2 regions of the Pseudomonas sp. S2_B07 genome follow, and region 1 is predicted to be linked to the other one. Evidence: predicted binding sites of a transcription regulator. Region 1 holds the regulator's gene; the other holds the start of a gene.
The links. Region 1 encodes sigma-54, which starts transcription at its own class of promoters, with help from an activator protein. Its sites were predicted from a motif close to ANTGGCATNNANNTTGCTNT; they were not measured.
Positions count from the first base shown of each region.

Region 2: the regulator sigma-54 is predicted to act here: its motif matches at 2,109-2,128, upstream of AB4N43_RS07780 (circularly permuted type 2 ATP-grasp protein).

Region 1 is NZ_CP162769.1:2,645,671-2,649,884, forward strand. Features, by position in the region: gene lptA (lipopolysaccharide transport periplasmic protein LptA) at 1-14, shown strand, start outside; gene lptB (LPS export ABC transporter ATP-binding protein) at 14-739, shown strand; gene AB4N43_RS12315 (RNA polymerase factor sigma-54) at 923-2,416, shown strand; gene hpf (ribosome hibernation-promoting factor, HPF/YfiA family) at 2,491-2,799, shown strand; gene ptsN (PTS IIA-like nitrogen regulatory protein PtsN) at 2,812-3,276, shown strand; gene rapZ (RNase adapter RapZ) at 3,279-4,136, shown strand; gene AB4N43_RS12335 (HPr family phosphocarrier protein) at 4,152-4,214, shown strand, end outside.
Region 2 is NZ_CP162769.1:1,683,169-1,687,382, reverse strand. Features, by position in the region: gene speE (polyamine aminopropyltransferase) at 1-752, shown strand, start outside; gene AB4N43_RS07790 (hypothetical protein) at 972-1,205, shown strand; gene AB4N43_RS07785 (ribonuclease E inhibitor RraB) at 1,421-1,762, shown strand; gene AB4N43_RS07780 (circularly permuted type 2 ATP-grasp protein) at 2,160-3,569, shown strand; gene AB4N43_RS07775 (alpha-E domain-containing protein) at 3,582-4,214, shown strand, end outside.

The sequences.
Region 1 (4,214 bases):
AGAAGGCCCAGTAATGGCAACTCTGAAAGCTCAGCATCTGGCCAAGAGCTACAAGAGCCGCCAGGTCGTGCGCGACGTCAGCCTGTCGATCGACAGCGGTCAAATCGTCGGCCTGCTGGGTCCCAACGGCGCCGGCAAGACCACCTGCTTCTACATGATTGTCGGCCTGGTGCAGGCCGATCAGGGCCGTGTGCTGATCGATGATCTGGACGTCAGCCACCAGCCGATGCACGGTCGTGCAAAGGCCGGTATCGGCTATCTGCCGCAAGAAGCGTCGATCTTCCGCAAACTCTCGGTGGCCGACAACATCATGGCGATCCTCGAGACCCGCAAGGAACTCGACAAGGCCGGGCGTCGCAAAGAGCTGGAAAGCCTGCTGCAGGAATTCCACATCAGCCACATCCGCGACAACCTCGGCATGAGCCTGTCGGGTGGTGAACGCCGCCGCGTGGAAATCGCTCGCGCACTGGCCACCAATCCGAAATTCATCCTGCTCGACGAACCTTTCGCCGGCGTGGACCCGATTTCGGTCGGCGACATCAAGCAGATCATCTACCACCTCAAGGCCAAAGGCATTGGCGTGCTGATCACTGACCACAACGTCCGTGAAACCCTGGATATCTGCGAAACGGCCTACATCGTCAACGATGGCCAGCTGATTGCCGAAGGCGACTCCGCCACTATCCTGGCCAACGACCTGGTTAAAGAAGTTTATCTGGGCCATGAGTTCCGCCTGTAAGCGTTGAGGTGTCTGGCTAGTCGACTGAGCGCTTACGACGATAAAAATCAACAGGTTTTTATTGTTACAGCGCTCTAGGCAAACACTTCAGTTTCAGGCATATAATTTGCTTATGTTTGGCGCTCCGGCGCCCTGTAGTGGATGGCGCATGTGCGCCGGCGAATAAGGTGTTAAGCCCCTGCCATGAAACCATCGCTAGTCTTGAGAATGGGCCAGCAGCTGACGATGACACCGCAGCTGCAACAGGCCATCCGCCTGCTCCAATTGTCGACCCTGGACCTGCAACAGGAAATCCAGGAGGCCCTGGAGTCCAATCCGATGCTCGAACGCCAGGAAGAAGGCGACGACTTCGACAACGCCGACCCCTTGGCCGACAAAGCCGAACAGCAACCCAATGCCGATGTTTCGGAACCCTCCTACCAGGAAACCGCCCCGACGGTGGACAACCTCGAGGAAGGTGACTGGAACGAGCGCATTCCCAACGAACTGCCCGTCGACACGGCCTGGGAAGACGTCTACCAGACCAGCGCCAGCAGCCTGCCGAGCAACGATGACGACGAATGGGACTTCACCACTCGCACTTCGGCTGGCGAGAGCCTGCAAAGCCACCTGCTCTGGCAACTGAACCTGGCACCGATGTCCGACACCGATCGCCTGATCGCCGTGACCCTGATCGACTGCATCAACAATCAGGGCTACCTGGATGAAACCCTGGAGGAGATCCTCGAAGCCTTCGATCCGGAACTGGACATCGAACTGGACGAAATCGAAGCCGTCCTGCACCGCATCCAGCAATTCGAACCGGCCGGCATCGGCGCTCGCAACCTGGGCGAATGCCTGCTGCTGCAATTGCGCCAATTGCCCGCCAAGACGCCTTGGCTGGCCGAAGCCAAGCGCCTGGTCTGCGACTACATCGATTTGCTCGGCAGTCGCGACTACAGCCAGCTGATGCGCCGCATGAAGCTCAAGGAAGATGAACTGCGCCAGGTCATCGAACTGGTCCAGAGTCTCAACCCGCGCCCCGGCTCGCAGATCGAATCCAGCGAAGCCGAGTACGTCGTTCCAGACGTGATCGTGCGCAAGGACAACGAACGCTGGCTGGTGGAACTGAACCAGGAGTCGGTTCCAAGGCTGCGGGTCAACGCCCAGTACGCCGGGTTTGTCCGTCGCGCCGACACCAGCGCCGACAACACCTTCATGCGCAATCAGCTGCAAGAGGCCCGCTGGTTCATCAAGAGCCTGCAAAGCCGCAACGAAACCCTGATGAAAGTTGCCACCCAGATCGTCGAGCATCAGCGCGGCTTCCTCGAATACGGCGACGAAGCCATGAAGCCGCTGGTCCTGCATGACATCGCCGAAGCGGTAGGCATGCACGAATCGACGATTTCACGGGTGACCACGCAAAAATTCATGCATACCCCTCGGGGTATTTATGAGTTGAAATATTTTTTCTCCAGTCACGTCAGCACCTCCGAAGGCGGCGAATGCTCGTCCACGGCGATCCGCGCGATCATCAAAAAACTGGTTGCCGCGGAAAATCAGAAAAAGCCGTTGAGTGACAGCAAGATCGCTGGTTTACTGGAGGCACAAGGCATTCAGGTGGCTCGCCGCACCGTCGCCAAGTACCGCGAATCCTTAGGGATCGCGCCTTCGAGCGAACGCAAGCGGTTGATGTAGAGCCACGCCACAGCGTTCCAGTGGTAGATCATCTGATCTACCGCTTTATGCACTGGCAACGAAGGAGAAGCTGTATGCAAGTCAACATCAGTGGACACCAACTGGAAGTGACCGAACCCCTGCGCACCTACATCGGCGAAAAACTCGAACGATTAGAGCGGCATTTCGACAAGATCACCAACGTGCAGGTCACGATGACGGTCGAGAAGCTGAAGCAGAAAATCGAAGCCACCCTGCATATTCCCGGCAGTGAAGTGGTCGCCAACGCGGAGCATACCGATATGTACGCGGCGATCGACTCACTGACCGACAAGCTGGATAAACAACTCAAAAAGCATAAGGAAAAGACCCAGAGCCTCCTCCAGGGTGCAACCGGTCGTTAACACTCCCAACCCATGATCCGACTTGAAAACATCCTGACCCCCGGCCGTTCCCTCGTGAACGTGCCGGGCGGCAGTAAAAAGAAAGCCCTCGAACAAATTGCCAACCTGATCGCCCGGGAAGTGCCGGATCTGGAGATGCAAGATGTCTTCGAGGCTTTGATTGCCCGTGAAAAACTCGGCTCGACCGGTTTTGGCAACGGCATCGCCATCCCCCACTGCCGCCTGAAGGATTGCAAGTCGCCCATCAGCGCCTTGATGCACCTCGACGCCCCTATCGATTTCGACGCCATCGACGGCGCTCCGGTTGACCTGTTGTTCGTACTGCTGGTCCCGCAAGCGGCTACCGATGCGCACCTTGAACTGCTCCGCCAGATCGCCAGCATGCTCGATCGCAAGGAGGTGCGGGAAAAACTGCGTAGTGCTCAGAGTAACGAAGCCTTGTATAAGGTTGTTCTGGAAGAGCAAAACGGTCACTAATCATGCGCTTGATCATCGTCAGTGGCCGTTCCGGCTCAGGTAAAAGTACCGTACTCGATGTTCTCGAGGACAACGGCTACTACTGCATCGACAACCTGCCCGCCGGCTTGCTGCCGGAACTGGCCGAACGCGCACTGATTCATACCGAATTGGCACAGCCGTTGGTCGCCGTGTCCATCGATGCGCGTAACCTGCCGAGCCACCTGTCACGCTTTCCCGAACTGCTCGAAGAAGTCCGTAGCCGGCACATCAAGTGCGATGTGCTGTACCTGGACGCCGACGAAGAAACCTTGCTCAAGCGCTTTTCCGAAACCCGTCGGCGTCACCCGCTGAGCACCCCCAACCGTTCGTTGGCCGAGGCGATCGAGGACGAAAGCAATCTGCTGGGTCCGATCGTCGATCTGGCCGACCTCAAGATCAACACCACGAATCTGAACCTGTACCAGCTGCGCGACACCATCAAGCTGCGCCTGCTGAACCAGCCGGAAGCCGGTACTGCCTTTCTGGTCGAGTCGTTCGGATTCAAGCGTGGCATGCCGGTGGACGCGGACCTGGTGTTCGACGTGCGTTGCCTGCCCAACCCTTACTGGAAGCCGGAGCTGCGTGCGCAGTCGGGGCTCGATCAACCGGTGGCCGAGTACCTCGCCGCTCAACCGGACGTCGAAGAAATGTTCCAGGACATATCGTCGTATCTGCTCAAGTGGCTGCCGCGCTTTGCCGCCAGCAACCGTGCTTATGTCACCATTGCCATTGGCTGCACCGGCGGGCATCACCGCTCCGTCTACCTGACCGAACGTCTGGGCCAGGTTCTGCAACAATCCCTGAAGAACGTCCAGGTCCGCCACCGCGACCTCAGCTAAAGGATTCACACCGCGATGCCTGCTCTGGAAATCGAAATCATCAACAAGCTGGGCCTGCATGCCCGTGCTTCTGCAAAA
Region 2 (4,214 bases), 960 kb from region 1:
ACCCGCGCATGGGTCGGGTGATGGCGCTGGACGGCGTGATCCAGACCACCGAAGCCGACGAATTCATCTATCACGAAATGCTCACCCACGTGCCGATTCTGGCGCACGGCAGCGCCAAGCGCGTGCTGATCATCGGTGGCGGCGACGGCGGCATGCTGCGTGAAGTGGCCAAGCACCGCAGCATCGAACACATCACCATGGTCGAGATCGATGGCACCGTCGTCGACATGTGCAAGGAATTCCTGCCAAACCACTCCAAAGGTGCGTTCGAAGATCCTCGTCTGAACCTGGTGATCGACGACGGCATGCGTTTCGTCGCCACCACGACTGAAAAGTTCGACGTGATCATTTCTGATTCCACCGACCCGATCGGTCCGGGTGAAGTGCTGTTCTCGGAAAACTTCTACCAGGCCTGCCGTCGCTGCCTGAACGAAGGCGGCATCCTGGTCACCCAGAACGGCACCCCGTTCATGCAGATCGAAGAAGTCAAAACCACCGCCGGGCGTCTGCGCAGCCTGTTCCCGGACTGGCACTTCTATCAGGCGGCCGTGCCGACCTACATCGGTGGCTCGATGACATTTGCCTGGGGCGCGACCGATACCGCTTATCGCAAATTGTCCCGTGAAACCCTGCAACAGCGTTTCGCCGGCAGCGGCATCATCACCCGCTACTACAATCCAGAGATCCACATCGGCGCCTTCGCCTTGCCGCAATACGTGCTGCAAGCGGTGAACAAGCCAAGCAACGACTAAGGGTTGTACACACCCCCTGTGTAGGAGGGAGCCTGCTCGCGATAGCGGTGTGTCAGTCACATGATTATTGACTGACAGATTGCTATCGCGAGCAGGCTCACTCCTACAAAAACGGCAACCGGTTTCCTGTCAGAACACCGCAATTCGTTTGAACGATCAGTCAGCGCAAAAGTCCAGATGCATGTAGGCCCATCCATGGGCTTTATCGAGGAGGCACTGATGCAAAAGTGGAAAATCACTTTCGTGGATGATCACGGTGAAACAGTCGATGAAGTCTTTGAGTGCAACGAGTGTCCGGATAACGAGCACGCCGCCAAACTCATCAAGGCCCGACTTCTTCCCGTCGCTGCCAAACTGGATCTGAATGATCTGGAAGGGCGAACCGCTGATGCGAGCGTCAAAAGTCTCAAAGCCCAGAACAGCATACAAATCCTCGGCATCACGCCAATCTGAACCTCTCCTGTCTCATTCTCATTCAGGCCTTGGCAGCGGCTCTCTCTTGAGGCTACTCTGCAATCGAGATCAGCGAACGGATCGCTAAGGTCTGGTCTTGTCAGCTACATGCTTGCTTCCCACCGGCAACGAGGTTGCCGCATCGCGCGCACCACTCGGTTGCGCGTGCCGGGAATACGGAAAGTCTATCCATCACTATATGAGGGGGACGTTTCATGAGCACAGCCTATCAAGAAGACATCAGCAGCTCAGTGCTGCGCCGCATGAAAGAAGGCGGTTTCGACTTTTCAAGATTCCACCCCATCGAGTTCTACGCCATTTTTCCCGACGAGGAGCGGGCCCGCAGAGCAGCAGGTCATTACCGTGGCGAATCCCTGAATGCGCAAATCAGTGTGCGCGACGACGGGGCATGGGCGCTCGAACTGAGCAAAGTCATGTACGCCACTTACGATGACATCGGCGATTTCGAGCAAGGCTTCGAGGCGGTGGTCGAGCCTCTGGGCGGCATCATCGAAGGATGGGGCGTCAAGCAGGAGGTACGAGGGCTACTCGCATAATCCTATGAACAGTGACACGCACTAACGGCTGACCTTCGGGTTGGCCGTTTTAGTTTGCGGAGGGTCGTAAAACACGTCCGGCAAAACCCTGAAACAAGAATCCGGCGCAAAAAAAAGCCGCCTGAGCAGGCGGCTAAAGGGAAGTTCGGGCTGTTTATCCAGCGAATGCGCGGATTATCCCCGCCGGCGCCCGGGCAGTGAAATCAACTCTGACTATGCTGGTGATAGGCGACAACGTCGCCTTGCAATGAAGCGGGGGCTGTCAGGTTGGGGCGTTTGCTGCACAGGAATGGTGCGGTGAAAACGGAGCGATTATCCAACCGATTGATATCAAAGCGTTTCTGCCGCTGGCACGGGCCTTGCGAAGCCTAGATGTCCGGGTGACAAGGAGTACGGCATGATCCGCACCTATTTTGATGAAATGTACGATGCCGGCGGCCAGGTCCGCCCGCATTATCGGGAGTTTGCCCGTTGGCTGGCCGAAACGCCTGACGAGCTTCTGGCACAACGGCGACGCGAGGCCGATCTGTTATTTCATCGCGCCGGGATAACCTTCACGCTCTACGGGGACGAGCAGGGGACAGAGCGCCTGATTCCCTTCGACACCATCCCCCGCAGCATTCCTGCCAGCGAATGGCGGGTCGTCGAGCGCGGCTGCATTCAGCGGGTCAAGGCACTGAACATGTTCCTTGCCGACCTCTATCACGAGCAGCGCATCATCAAGGCCGGCATCATCCCGGCCGAGCAAGTGCTGGCCAACGAGCAATACCAGTTGGCGATGCAAGGGCTGGATCTGCACCGGGACATCTATTCGCACATCTCAGGTGTCGATCTGGTGCGCGACGGCGACGGCACGTACTACGTGCTCGAAGACAACCTGCGTACACCGAGCGGCGTCAGCTACATGCTCGAAGACCGCAAGATGATGATGCGCCTGTTCCCCGAACTGTTTGCGGCGCAACGCATTGCGCCTATCGATCACTATCCGAATCTGCTTCTGGATACCCTGAAAAGCTCCAGCCCGATCGATAACCCGAGCGTGGTGGTGTTGACGCCGGGTCGCTTCAACAGCGCATTTTTCGAGCATGCCTTTCTGGCTCGGGAAATGGGGGTTGAACTGGTGGAGGGCGCGGACCTGTTCGTGCGCGATGACAAGGTGTTCATGCGCACCACGGACGGGCCGAAAGCTGTCGACGTGATCTACCGTCGCCTCGACGATGCGTTCCTCGATCCGCTGGCGTTCAATCCGGATTCGATGCTGGGTGTTCCGGGGCTGCTGTCGTCGTACCGTTCCGGCAACGTCGTGCTGGCGAATGCCATCGGCACCGGGGTGGCGGACGACAAGTCGGTGTACCCGTTTGTCACCGACATGATCCGTTTCTACCTCGACGAGGAGCCGATCCTGAAGAACGTGCCGACGTTCCAGTGTCGCAATCCCTCCGAACTGTCCCACGTGCTGGCCAATCTTCCGGATCTGGTGGTCAAGGAAACCCAGGGCTCTGGCGGTTACGGAATGCTGGTGGGGCCGGCGGCGACGGCGGCGGAAATCGAATCGTTCCGTGCACGGATCAAAGCCAAGCCCCACGCGTACATCGCGCAACCGACGTTGTCCCTGTCGACCTGTCCGACCTTTGTCGAAAACGGCATTGCGCCACGCCACATCGACCTGCGTCCGTTTGTATTGTCTGGCCGCGAAACCCGGGTCGTGCCCGGCGGTTTGACCCGTGTTGCTTTGCGTGAAGGCTCTCTGGTGGTGAATTCCTCCCAGGGTGGCGGAACCAAGGACACCTGGGTGGTCGAGGATTGAAGGAAGCCTGCCATGTTAAGTAGAACTGCCTCGGATTTGTATTGGATGTCGCGTTACCTGGAGCGGGCGGAAAACCTCGCACGGATGCTCGACATCAGTTATTCGCTGTCGCTGATGCCGCAGGATGGTCGCGGCAACGGGCTGCACGAACTCGCCATGCCGCTGCTGATCACCGGCACCCTGGACGATTACCTGGAGCGCCACGGCGAGTTGCATGCCGAACGGCTGTTGCATTTCTTCGCCCTCGATGCGGCCAACCCGGCGAGCATCTACAGCTGCCTCGGTTCGGCGCGAGCCAGTGCCCATGCGGTGCGTGGGCGAATCACCGCCGACATGTGGGAAAACATAAACGCCACCTGGCTGGAAATTCGCGGGATCGCCGAACAGGGCTTGAGCCGCTATGGCATGAGCCGTTTTTGCGAGTGGATCAAGGAACGTTCCCACCTGTTCCGGGGCGCGTCCTACGGCACCATCATGCGTAACGATGCGTTCCGCTTCATTCGTCTGGGGACGTTTATCGAAAGGGCCGACAACACGCTGCGCCTGCTCGATGCACGCTACGAAATGGCCGGCGATCAAGCCGAAGCGGTCAGTGACAGCACGGCGCACGCCTATTACCAGTGGAGCGCCTTGTTGCGAGCGCTG